2 linked regions of the Martelella endophytica genome follow. The protein of the gene in region 2 interacts with the protein of the main gene of each other region in a pairwise test. Links are inferred from orthologs where the notes say so. Each region holds a gene or a part of one and is shown on either strand. Other genes may lie near its edges.

Region 1 (6,314 bases), 1.9 Mb from region 2 along the record:
GCGGCAAGGTCGAACGACTGTTCGAACAGGGGCGACGCGAGCGCGACGAGCAGTGATTCGCAAGCACTCCGTCAGTCTCCACGGCCATCGCACCAGCTTCTCGCTTGAAGATCCCTTTTTCCTAGAACTGAAAGCCATAGCCGAGACGCGCGACATCACGCTGGCGGCGATGTTGCGCGAGATCGACGATACGCGGGATGCCGACGTCAATCTGTCGTCGGCAATTCGGCTGTTCGTGCTGGCCGATCTGAAGGCGAAGCTCGCTTCTCAGGATCGATAGAAGGCCGCCTACTCGGCCGCATCCCGACGTTCGACGGTCTCTACCGGCGCGTCCGGATCGCCGCCTTCGGTCTGGCGGTCGAGATCCGGGAAGGCGACGATGCGCTTGCCGCCGGGTTCGGTGTGGAGCACAACAAGGCCCTGCTCCTCGAACCAGTCGAGAAAGCGACGGGCGCGGCGGGTGGAATGGGTGCCATAGGCCCGCGCGATCATCGGATCGGAAGGGCAAGGCTCACCGGCTAGCGCCGCCTTCACCAGCATCAAAAATACGCCCTGCAGGTCGTCGGTCACATGGTCGAGCAGCGTCAGCGCCATCTGCCAGGCCTCGCTCTCCACCATGGCTGCATCCGCGCCCGATCGGGCAATGGCGAGTCGCCGCCTGAAGGCCGACATGGAGAGCGGCGCGCCGGAAATCCGCTTCATCCGACCACGCATCAGGAAATCCTGATAAAGCTCTGAATCCGAACGGAAAGCCGAATCCGGGTTTCCGGTGATTTCCGACAGGGTCATGGCTATCCAGTCTGCCTTTTCCTCGTCCGACATCACGGCGACCCGTGGACCGCGCGGCTCGTGAACCTCTGAAGTCTCGGAGGATTTCGACAGCTGATCAATGATCTCGACGGTCGGCCGCGGCCGCGGCGTGACCCGGCGCGGCGCCGTCGCCTGACGCGCAAGATCCTCCGGATCCGGTGTGAAGATCAGGTCCTCGACATCCTCCGGCTTGTCCGGCAGCGGCATCAGCTTCGGGCTCGATGATCGCGCCGACGTTTCAACCGGGCCGATGGTGACCTTCTGCGGCCGGCGGCTCATCGCCGGGCCGAGCGCAACAAAATTGCCGCGCTTCAGGTCACGAAACTGTTCCGCCTGGCGCCGGTCCATGCCAAGAAGATCGGCGGCGCGCGCCATGTCGATATCAAGGAAGGTACGGCCCATCAGGAAGTTCGAGGCTTCGGCTGCGACGTTCTTGGCAAGCTTCGCCAGCCGCTGAGTCGCGATCACGCCGGCCAGCCCGCGCTTGCGGCCGCGGCACATCAGGTTGGTCATCGCACCGAGAGACTGGCGGCGGACCTCCTCGATCACATCGCCGCCGGCGGTCGGCGCGAACATCTGCGCTTCGTCGACCACGGTCAGCACCGGGTACCAGTAGTCGCGATCGGCATCGAACAGTGCATTCAGGAAGGTGGCCGCGGCGCGCATCTGGTCTTCGAGCTCCAGACCTTCAAGCGTCAGAACACAGGAAACGCGATGCTGGCGGATGCGGTTGGCAATACCGATCAGCTCGCCTTCGGAGCGCTCGGCATCCACGACGATATGCCCAAAGGCATCGGAAAGCGTGACGAAGTCGCCCTCGGGATCGATGACGACCTGCTGCACCCATTTCGCCGATTGTTCGAGAAGACGCCGCAGAAGATGCGATTTGCCCGAGCCCGAATTGCCCTGCACCAGAAGACGGGTCGCGAGCAGCTCCTCGATATCGAGTTTGGCCACGTCACCCGTCGATGTCGTTCCCATATCGATGTCGACTTGCACTGCGTCATACCCTTTCTGTGGATTGCATCCGTTCTATCAGGTCGGAGCGGCGGCGGTGGAGACACGGAAGGCGTTTCCACAGCTTTCCGTTATCAGCTTATGTGACGATGCGCAGCACCTCTTCGCGCAGGCCAAAGACTTCGGAGAACCCCGCCTGCCCGGCCCGGGTGAGGCGCAGCGCCCTGCTGTCCTTGACCGGGCGAACCCAGTGCAGTTCCTCGCACCGCAGCAGCACCGCAGCGCCAAGCCAGCCGCCGAGATGATAGCGCCGCTCGCTCCAGTCCATGCAGGCGCGGCAGAAGACACGGCGGCTTTCGCCGGCGCGGTCCAGCGGAATGCCGAAGCCCTGAAGGTAGGCTGACCCCTTTTCTGTCACGATCCCGGAGCGGCCCTCGATTTCGACGTGGCCGCCTTCGACAAGCGCATCGGTCAGCGCCACCGCGATGGTTCCCGCCATGTGGTCGTAGCAGGTTCGCGACACCCGCATCGCCTCGTCCTTCGGTCCGGTCGGCCGGTAGCGGCGCGGCCCTGCGGCGGAAACGGCGCTCAGTTGCTCGAGAAGGTCGGCAATTTCGTTCGAGGCAAGGCGGAAATAGCGATGCCGGCCTTGCTTGTCGGCGCTGACCAGCCCGCCGTCGACAAGGCGCGCGAGATGGCCGCTTGCCGTCTGCGGCGAAACGCCGGCCGCTTGTGCAAGCTCGCCCGCCGTCAGGGCCCGTCCGCCGAGAAGGGCGGAGAGGATATTGGCCCGCGCGACGTCACCGATCAGGGCGGCGACGGATGCGAGCGTATTGGCTGAGACCATGTTCGTCATGGCCGCAATCTAGCACCCGCCAGCCACCACGTCAGCGCCCGATACTTCGGTGGCGACCGAAACACTGAAGCGCCTATCCGGCCTAGATCCCTCGTCATCAACCGATGAGGAAAACCATGACCGAGATCGATTCAACCGCATCCCCCATGCTTTTGTGCACACTCCGGCGCGCTTCGGCACGGCTGATGCGGACAGTCTTCGTCCACTGGCCACAGCGGCGACGCCAGCGACTGGTGCTGCTCCAGCTTTCCGACGACCACCTGCGCGATATCGGCGTCACCCCCGACGAGGCGCGGCAGGAAGCCGGGAGACCGTTCTGGGACTGATTTGGTTTGCGGTCAAACGGGCTCACCTGCTGTCGACGGAGATACGCCTAAACCAGAATGTCGGGCAGCTAAGTGCCGCTACCATCACACGATATAAACCGGAGCCGGTTTCAGCTTGCCGGGTTGTACATGAAGGCGCGAAGCTCCTGCGGGCAGCGACAGGCTGCAGCGATCTTGGCAGCCCATTCAATGGCAGCCTCGCGAGAGGGCAGCTCCAGAACTGTAAATCCGCCATTGAGTCGGCTTCCCGGATAGACCGAAACGGACACGGTGTGGTCGGCTGACACCAGAACGGGGTCGACCTGCTCGTCGATCCCTCCGCCGAAGACATAGACCCCCGCGGCCTTGGCTTCCTCGATCACAGCATGCGAATCGACGACGGCGCGCTCGAGATCGGCGTCGCTGAGGACCATGGCCTCGGCCGGAAAGGAAATCAGATACTTGGTCATGATCGGATGATGAACCATCGGACATCAAACCGCAAGCAGGCGCGAACTCAGTTCTTGCGTTCGAGAAAGGCCGCGAAAGCCTGCAGCGTATCGTGCGAGACGTGGTGTTCGATCCCCTCCGCATCAAGTTCGGCCGCTTCAGCCGGAACGCCGACGGCCAGAAGCAGGTCGCGGACGATACCGTGGCGTTGACGCGCCTCCTCCGCCATGGCCTCGCCGGCGGGTGTCAGAAACACGCCGCGATAGGGCCTCGAGGTCGCGAGCCCTTCCCGCTTCAGGCGCGCCACCGCCTTGGTTGCGGTCGGATGGGCCACGCCCATGGAGCGGGCGATATCCGCGATGCGGGCCTCGCCATGCTCGGCCATGAGATCGGCGATGAGTTCAGTATAATCCTCCAGAAGCGCGCTCGCCCGCTCCGAGCGAACCTTCGAAAATCGGTCGGCCGCCTCTGCGTCCGCCGTTCTGTCATCTTCCGTCATCCGCTGCCCTCTTTCCCAGCCGGGCGAATCTGTAGCCGTGGCTAAATTCTCTTCGTATCGTTCTATCCTGAGGGTCCGCGCAAGGCAAACTTTTCGTTGGAACAGAGACGCCGATAACGACGTTTGACAAATATGTAGCCTAGGCTATATTTCGAATAATTCTACAATACCGGTGTGCCCCGCCCCATGTCAGATCTGCCCTCCAAGCGCCCGTCACTGACGGACAGGACCAACACGGCCATCGAGCAGGCGCTCGCATCCGGCAAGGTGAGGCCGCGCGCGGCGCTGCTCTTTGCCGGCCCTGCCGTGATCGCCTCGATTGCCTATGTCGATCCTGGCAACTACGCGACCAATATCCAGGCCGGCGCCGGCTATGGCTATGCCCTGCTTTGGGTGGTGCTGTTTGCGAACCTGATCGCCATGCTGTTCCAGGCACTGTCGGCCAAGCTCGGGATCGTCACCGGCCGCAATCTCGCAGAAGTCTGTCGCGACGAATTTTCCAAGCCCGTGGTCATCATTGCCTGGATCGTCAGCGAGATCGCGGCGATGGCCACGGATCTCGCGGAATTCCTCGGTGGTGCCATCGGCCTCGCGCTGCTGTTCGATATGCCGCTGATGGCGGGCATGGGTGTCACGGCGGTTGTCACTTATGGCATCCTGCTGTTTGAAAGTCGCGGCTTCCGCCCGATGGAGCTGATCATCGGCAGCCTCATCGGCGTCATCAGTCTTTGCTATGTCGTGGAGCTGTTCATTGCCCCGATCGCCTGGGGTGAGGCCGGCTTCCACCTGGTGCGGCCGGACATTCCGGATGCGACCGCGCTTGCAATCGCCGTCGGCATTATCGGCGCCACCGTCATGCCGCACGCCGTCTATCTGCATTCGGGGCTCACCCAGCATCGTGTGGCCGTCAAGAACGACAGCGAAAAGCGGCGCGTGCTGCGCTTCTCGAACGTCGAGGTGGTGCTGGCACTGGCCGTTGCGGGCGTCGTCAACATGGCGATGGTGATGATGGCGGCGAGCGCCTTCCATAACGGCCACAGCGAAGTCGCCGAAATCGAAACCGCCTACCACATGCTGACACCACTGCTCGGCGGCGCGGCGGCGGCCGCCTTTCTGATTTCGCTGATTGCCTCGGGCATTTCCAGTTCGGTCGTCGGCACCATGGCCGGCCAGATGATCATGCAAGGCTTCATCGGCTTCCGCATTCCGATCTGGCTGCGGCGGCTGATCACCATGGTGCCGGCCTTCGTCGTCGTGGCGCTTGGCGTGAATGCCACCGAGGCACTGGTGGTGAGCCAGATCATCCTGTCGATCGCGCTCCCCGTGCCGATGATTTCGCTGGTGATCTTTACCCGCAGCCGCAAGGTGATGGGCGAATTCGCCAATGGCCGTCTCATTGGTGCGCTCGCCATCATCGGTGCAGCCGCCGTTCTTTCGCTGAACCTGGTGCTGCTCGCCCAGACCTTCGGCGTGCCGATCCCCGGCCTCGACTGAGGCTAGGCAGGCGGGGCGACGGAAAGGCCGAAGCCCTGCATCAGCCGTTTCATCGCCGGGCTGGCATTGCCCGTGAAGACGGCGAAATCCGGATTGGGGCCGCTGATGGCATCTGCGCCGCCATGCCGGCCGATCACCCGCCGGGCCTGCAGGGCAATTGCCTCTGCCGGGTTGATCCAGTCCACCGGCCACGGCGCGAGCTTGCGAAACCGGTTGGCAAGGAAAGGATAGTGAGTGCAGGCGAGCACGACGATGTCGGTGCGCCGCCCCTCCTCCTCGACGAAGCACGGCGCAATCTCGTCCCACAATGCCTTGTCTGAAACCTCGATGCCGCAGATATAGTCCTCGGCAAGTGCGGCCAGATAGCGGGAGCCGACAAGCCGGGCGTGGCAATGGCTGGCGAAGCTTTCGATCAGCGTCCGGGTGTAATCGCGCTTGACGGTGACCGGCGTAGCCAGAACCGAGATCAGACCGGACACGGTGCGTTCGGCGGCCGGCTTGATGGCGGGAACCGTCCCGACGAAATCCATCTCGGTGAACCGCGCCCGCAATGCAGCGCCCGCAAGCGTGAACGCGGTATTGCAGGCGATGATGACGCAGACGGGCCGTATATCCTCGATCAGCCGTTCGAAAAGCGCAAGGATGTGCGCCAACAGCGCCTCCTCGTCCCAGTCGCCATAGGGGAAGGCCGCGGTGTCGGCAACGTAGACGAAGCGGCGCTCCGGCATCAGCATCCGCGCCTCGCGCAGCACGGTGAGCCCGCCAATGCCCGAATCGAACACCAGGACCGGGCCGGCAGCCTCAGTCATTGTCGTCGTTCTCCTTGCGCCGGTAGCGATCAAACGAGGAGATAACACCCCTTAGAACATGGATTTCCTGCAGGCTCATGGCTCGGCGCGTGAAGACTGAGCGGAGGTTCTCGATCATGCGCGGTCGCTTGTCG
Region 2 (6,149 bases):
CATCGGCGTGATGATCGTCTTGCCGACGGCCGTCAGTTCATATCCGCGATCGGCAACCTGGTTGTCGAGGTAGGGGACGTGCTGGAAGCTGTTGAGATCGAGGTCGCCGTCGTTCAGCGCCTGGTTGGGCACGACGTAATCGCTGAAGGTCGCGATCTCGACATCAAACCCCTGCTCCTTGGCCAGCTTCTGGACCTGTTCGAGGATTTCCTCATGCGCGCCGGGCGTGACGCCGACTATGATCTTGTCCTTGGCGAGTGCGGAACCTGCAGCAAGGCCGGCCGCGATGGTGAGAGCGGCGAATATCGATACGCGTTTCATTTCGTGTCCTTAGGGCGCGGTCACTCCGGGTTTGCCGGCCACGCTCGGTTTCCTGTGATGTTTTGATTGTTTAGCGGCCGGACGGGTGTCTCTGAAGAAATCCGGTTTCCAAAGTGCGTCCACTGACGCAATTTCTTGCCAAAGAACTGGCGCGCCCGGCTGACGGTCTGGCAGGCGCGCCAATAGGTCTTACCAGGTCGGCGTGATGGCGCCCTTGAACTGCTCTTCGATGTAGGCCTTGACTTCCGGGCTGTGGTAGCTCTCGACGAAGGTCTTCACCCAGTCGGCATCCTTGTCTTCGGCGCGCACCGCAATGACGCCGACATAGGGAGCCTTGGCGCCTTCGCGGAAGAGCGAATCGTTGACCGGGTTGAGGCCGGCATCGAGCGCGTAATTGGTGGTGATCAGCGCCACGTCAACATCGCCGAGCGCGCGCGGGAGTTGGGCGGCATCGAGCTCAACAAACTTGTAGTCGTGCGGATTGTCGACGACATCTAGCACGGTCGCGCGCACGCCGACCCCTTCGGTCAGGCCGATCATGCCCTGATCTTCAAGCATCAGAAGGGCGCGGGCGCCATTGCTCGGATCGTTGGGAAGCGCAAAGGTCGCTCCGTCCGGAATACCTTCCTTGCTGTCGATCTTGCTGGAATAGCCGGCCATCGGGAAGTTCACCGACTGGGCGACGCTGACGAGATCGAACCCGCGATCGGCGACCTGATTGTCGAGATAGGGCTGATGCTGGAACGAGTTGATATCGAGGTCGCCATCGGCCAGGGCCTGATTGGGCACGACGTAGTCGGAGAATTCGATCACGTCGAGGTCGAGGCCCTTCTCGGCGGCCACTTCCTTGACCTTCTCGACGATCTGGGCATGCGGGCCGGGCGTGACGCCGACCTTCTTGGTCTCGGCGTGCGCCAGACCGGCGGAGAGGAGGGCCGCCAATACCGCGGTGGTCATCAGTTTCTTCATGACAGTTCCTGTTTTCTCGGGAGGGGAATTTGCATCGGGCTTCGCTTTGACGAAGGCCTTACTGGCTCCGGTTTTTCTTGTCAAAGCCGCGCGCCAGCCGGTCGCCGGCACTCTGGATGGCCTGCACCAGCACGATCAGCACGACGACAACCGCCAGCATGACACCGGGCATGAAGCGCTGATAGCCATAGCGGATACCGAGGTCGCCGAGACCGCCGCCGCCGACGGCGCCGACCATGGCGGAATAGCCGATCAGGCTGACGATGGTGAGCGTGAAGGCAAGCGTGATGGCGGGCTTCGATTCCGCCAGCAGCACCTTGATGACGATCTGCATCGGCGTCGCGCCCATGGCGCGCGCGGCCTCGATCAGCCCCTTGTCGACCTCCCGGATCGCGCTTTCCACAAGGCGCGCGAAGAACGGGATGGTGGCAACCGTCAGCGGCACGATCGCGGCCTGGGTGCCGATCGACGTGCCCGCGATCAGCCGCGTGAACGGAATGATCGCGACCACGAGGATGATGAAGGGGGTGGACCGCGTCGCATTGACGATCAGGCCGACAATGCGGTTGAGCATCGGCGCCTGCAGCAGTTCGCCCTTGCCGCTCGTGGCAAGGAAAATGCCGATCGGCAGGCCGAGCGCGGTTCCGATCAGGCCGGAAACGATGACCATCTGCAGCGTCTGCAGCGTTCCCCTGGTCAGAAGAGAGATGAGCATATCAGGCGACATAGCCGACGACCTCCGCGTTCAGACCGGTTTGGGCATAGAATTGATCCGCCTTCTGCATCACCGCCGGATCTGCCGAATAGGCGACATAGAGCGTGCCGTAAGGTTCTCCCGCGATCTCGTCGACAGTGCCGGCGATGATATTGACCGGGCTTTCAAGCACCGTCATCAGCTGAGAGACCAGCGGCTGATCGGCGGTCTCTCCGAAGAAGCGCAGGCGCAGCAGCGCGTTCGATCCGGGTTTCGGCGCGGCGATCACCTGCCGGCCGATCCAGTCCGGGAGACTGCCGCCCGGCAGGGCCGCCAGCATCGAGCGGGTGGTTTCGTGCTCAGGCGCGGTGAAGACATTGAAGGTGCGGCCGCTTTCGACGATCTGGCCCTTGTCCATCACCGCGACCCGCGAGGTGACGGCCTTGACCACTTCCATTTCGTGCGTGATCAGCAGCACGGTCAGGCCGAGATCGCGGTTGATCGTCTTCAGGAGGCCGAGAATCTGCTGGGTCGTTTCCGGGTCGAGCGCCGATGTCGCCTCGTCCGACAGAAGCAGCTTCGGCTCGGAGGCCAGCGCGCGGGCGATGCCGACCCGCTGCTTCTGTCCGCCGGAAAGCTGGGCCGGGTAATGGCGCGTGCGCTCCGACAGGCCGACGAGATCGATCAGCGGCTCGATCCGCTTCTTGATATCCTGCTTTGCCACGCCCGCGATCTCGAGCGGCATGGCGACGTTGTCGTAGACCGTGCGTGATGACAGCAGGTTGAAGTGCTGGAAAATCATGCCGATCGAGCGCCGGACGGAGCGAAGCGCCACCTCGTCAAGCGCCGCGACATCCGTGCCATCAACGATGACGCGGCCTTCGCTCGGACGCTCGAGACCGTTGACCAGGCGCACAAGCGTCGACTTGCCGGCGCCCGAGCGCCCGATAATGCCGGTGATTGCGCCACGCGGGACACTGTAGCTGATATTGTCGAGCGCTCTGAAAGCCTTCCTGCCGGTTTCCCGGCTGTTGAAGGACTTGGTCACATTTTCAAAGCTGACCATCGGCGAGCCGGTTTCAACAACCGACTGCTCGGCCAGGCCGGAGACATGTTCTGCCATCGGATTCTCTTCTGCTGCGCTGGAAACCGGCGAGAAAACCTGCAGGAAACCGCTTGGAAAAGGTTGGCAATCCGTTAGCACTCCGGACCCGATGTTTTCAAATCGAAAATGTCAGCGGGCCGACATGGCGGAGGAATAGGAGGTGTTTTGCGCGAGACGAGACAGTAATGAACAAAAGGCTGCCGCCCGGCGACCGCGTCCGAATGGCGTATCATCTTGAGCGGGAGCGTGCCCGGAGCAGCCATGGTTGGCAGACCGCGCCAATCATAAGCGTCGGCATTGCCACATTTTTACCTTGGTCTGTTTTCGGAACGGCTGGCGGGGACATGCGTTTATCCGGCAGAAGCGAATGCAACTTCGCTATCACGCCTGAGAAAACCAAGGAGGTTAAGATGCCTGCCATCGATAAATCCAAAATTCTCATCATGGCGACCAATGGCTACGAGCGCTCGGAACTGCGCGTTCCGCTCGACGAATTGAAGAAGCGCGGTGCCGCAGTCACCATAGCATCCTTCGAAAAGGGCCCGATCAAGAGCTGGGACGAGAAGGACTGGGGCGACAGCGTCGACGCGGACATCACGCTCGATGACGTTGATGTCAACGACTATGACGCGCTTGTCCTGCCGGGCGGTCAGATCAACCCGGACGTGTTGCGCACCAGCGACGCTGCCGTCGGCATCGTCAAGGCTTTCGCAGCCTCCGGCCGCATCATCGCCGCCATCTGCCACGGCCCGTGGATGCTGGTCGAGGCCGGGATCGTGAAGGGCCGCGACGTGACCTCGTATCACTCGATCCAGACCGACCTGAAGAATGCAGGTGCCAACTGGCACGATCATGAAGTGGTGACCGACAACGGCATCATTACCTCGCGTTCGCCGAAGGACCTCGAAGCCTTCGTCGACAAGATCGTCGAGGAGGTTGAGGAAGGCCGCCACGAACGCCGCGCCGCCTGACGCTACGCGCTGACCGACTGGTTTTGACCGCCGTCTCCCGAAAGGAGGCGGCGGTCTTGCGTTCTGACAACGCTTCGTGCGGAAGTTCCTACCGGATGGTAACAAAGTCGTTGCGCCGCTGCCCCGGACATGTTCATCTCCGGGCGTCGCGTGCCGGTGGCGCGCGTCGAAGGATCAAGCGGGCACGGGCCCGTGCCGGGACAAAGGGTTGGGAGGCTGCGATGGACCCGCTTCTGCGCCGCAGGGAGCATTTCATTTCGCGCGACGATGTCTGCGCGCTGATCGAGAAACTCGCCGACAATCTCATCAACATCAGGGATGAGACCGGGGAATTCCTGCTCCGGCTTGAGGACGGCCGGGTGATCGACACCAAGGGCTGGGCCGGCTGGGAGTGGACCCACGGCATCGGTCTCTACGGGCTGTGGAAATACCGGGAAATGACCGGCAGCGACAAGGCGCTTGCCATCATCGAGCAATGGTTCGCCGACCGTCTTGCCGAGGGGACGCCGACCAGGAACGTCAACACGGTCGCGCCGTTCCTGACGCTTGCCCATCTCTACGAGACGACCCGCAACCCGGTGTGGCGGCCTTATCTTCAGGCCTGGGCGGAATGGGTGATGCATGAGATGCCGCGTACCGAAGAGGGTGGCCTGCAGCATATCGTCTACAATTCGGTCAACCACCAGCAGATGTGGGACGACACGCTGATGATGAGCGTGCTGCCGCTGGCCAAGATCGGGCTCGTGCTTGATCGGCCGGACTATGTCGAGGAGGCGAAATACCAGTTCCTCGTCCACACCCAGTATCTCGCCGATCGCCGGAGCGGGTTGTGGTTCCACGGCTGGACCTTCGACGGCAACCACAATTTCGCCGATGCGCTGTGGGCGCGCGGCAATAGCTGGGTGACGATCGCGATCCCGGAATTCTTTGACATTCTCGGGCTTTCGGAAAAGGACCCGATCGGCCGCCATCTGCTCTCCACCTTCCGCCGACAGGCGAAAACGCTGAAGGAGACGCAGGCGGCATCGGGGCTCTGGCACACGCTGATCGACGATCCGGCAAGCTATGAGGAGGCCTCGGCCACGGCGGGTTTTGCCTATGGCCTGCTGAAGGGCAGCCGGATGCGGCTGCTCGACAGCGACTATCGCGATATGGCGGGGCGGGCGGTGCGTGGCGTCGTCGACAACATCAATGCCGATGGGGAACTCGTCCAGGTCTCCTTCGGCACGGCGATCGGCCACGACCTCGACCACTATCGCAACATCAAGCTGACCTCGATGCCCTATGGCCAGGCAATGGCGATGTTCTGCCTCACCGAATATCTGTGGCAGTATCTCTGAGCGCGCCGCGATAGCCGAGCGCCTCGGAGGCCTCCAGCGTTGCCGCCTTGAGCAGGCCCACATAATCCGGCCTCCGGGTCTCGTCGAAGCGGAACAGCGGAAACGACACGCTGATGGCGGCGACGGCGACACCGATATGGTTGAGAATGGGGGCGGCGAGGCAGCGCACGCCGGCCTCGCTTTCCTCGATCTCCTCGGCAAAGCCCTCGTCGCGCACCCTTTCGATCTGGGCAATCAGGGCGGCCTTGTCGGTTAGCGTCCTCGGCGTCGACACCTCCATGGCCATCGCGGCCACCCGCGCCCGCATCTCCTCCTCGTCGCGAAAGGCAAGCAGCGCCTTGCCGAGCGCGGTCGAATGCAGCGGATTGCGCTTGCCGAGCGTCGAGTTCATCGAGAGGCTGTGGTGTGATGCATATTGGTGGATATAGACGACGCGCTGCTCGCCACCGTCGAGAATGCCGAGATTGATGGATTCGCCGGTTGCCCGCGACAGGCGGCTCATCGCCCGGTCCGCGATCCTCAGCATGTCGCTCTGGCTGTTCAGCGTCTGGGCGGCAAGGCTGAAAAGGCGTGGCGTCAGGGCGTAGCGCTCCGTCTCGGTGTCCTGCGCCGCGTAGCCGAGCTCCACCATGGTCTGCAGCAGGCGATGCGTCGTGCTTTTCGAGGTCATGGCGCTGTGGGCGATGTCGGCAAGGCCGGCACTGCGCTTGTCCGCCAGTGTTTCCAGCACAGCGAACACCTTCATCACC

The links.
Region 1: the proteins of TM49_RS06495 (region 2) and mntR interact in binary tests that used the Escherichia coli proteins (3 or more experiments, as listed by UniProt). The link is inferred for Martelella endophytica from one-to-one orthologs.

The regions. Positions count from the first base shown.
Region 1 is NZ_CP010803.1:3,283,433-3,289,746, reverse strand. The notes cover bases 2,162-5,088. They hold mntR (manganese-binding transcriptional regulator MntR), read right to left. Parts: upstream 3,878-5,088; coding sequence 3,446-3,877; downstream 2,162-3,445. Other genes in these bases: TM49_RS15000 (Nramp family divalent metal transporter), read left to right, coding at 4,064-5,088; TM49_RS15010 (YciI family protein), read right to left, coding at 3,060-3,416; TM49_RS23080 (DUF1127 domain-containing protein), read left to right, coding at 2,740-2,949; TM49_RS15020 (ArsR/SmtB family transcription factor), read right to left, coding at 2,162-2,623. Also shown: TM49_RS15035 (DUF4169 family protein), read left to right, coding at 1-56; TM49_RS15030 (ribbon-helix-helix domain-containing protein), read left to right, coding at 53-280; TM49_RS15025 (helicase HerA domain-containing protein), read right to left, coding at 289-1,809; more of TM49_RS15020, read right to left, coding at 1,907-2,161; more of TM49_RS15000, read left to right, coding at 5,089-5,371; murI (glutamate racemase), read right to left, coding at 5,374-6,180; TM49_RS14990 (RNA methyltransferase), read right to left, coding at 6,173-6,314.
Region 2 is NZ_CP010803.1:1,418,997-1,425,145, forward strand. What follows is about bases 1,058-3,819. They hold TM49_RS06495 (methionine ABC transporter ATP-binding protein), read right to left. Parts: upstream 3,108-3,819; coding sequence 2,007-3,107; downstream 1,058-2,006. Other genes in these bases: TM49_RS06485 (MetQ/NlpA family ABC transporter substrate-binding protein), read right to left, coding at 1,058-1,290; TM49_RS06490 (methionine ABC transporter permease), read right to left, coding at 1,349-2,017; TM49_RS06500 (type 1 glutamine amidotransferase domain-containing protein), read left to right, coding at 3,500-3,819. Outside these bases: TM49_RS06480 (MetQ/NlpA family ABC transporter substrate-binding protein), read right to left, coding at 1-321; more of TM49_RS06485, read right to left, coding at 511-1,057; more of TM49_RS06500, read left to right, coding at 3,820-4,060; beta-galactosidase BglB, read left to right, coding at 4,282-5,400; DNA-binding transcriptional regulator KdgR, read right to left, coding at 5,372-6,149. UniProt on the Escherichia coli protein: Part of the ABC transporter complex MetNIQ involved in methionine import. Responsible for energy coupling to the transport system. It has also been shown to be involved in formyl-L-methionine transport.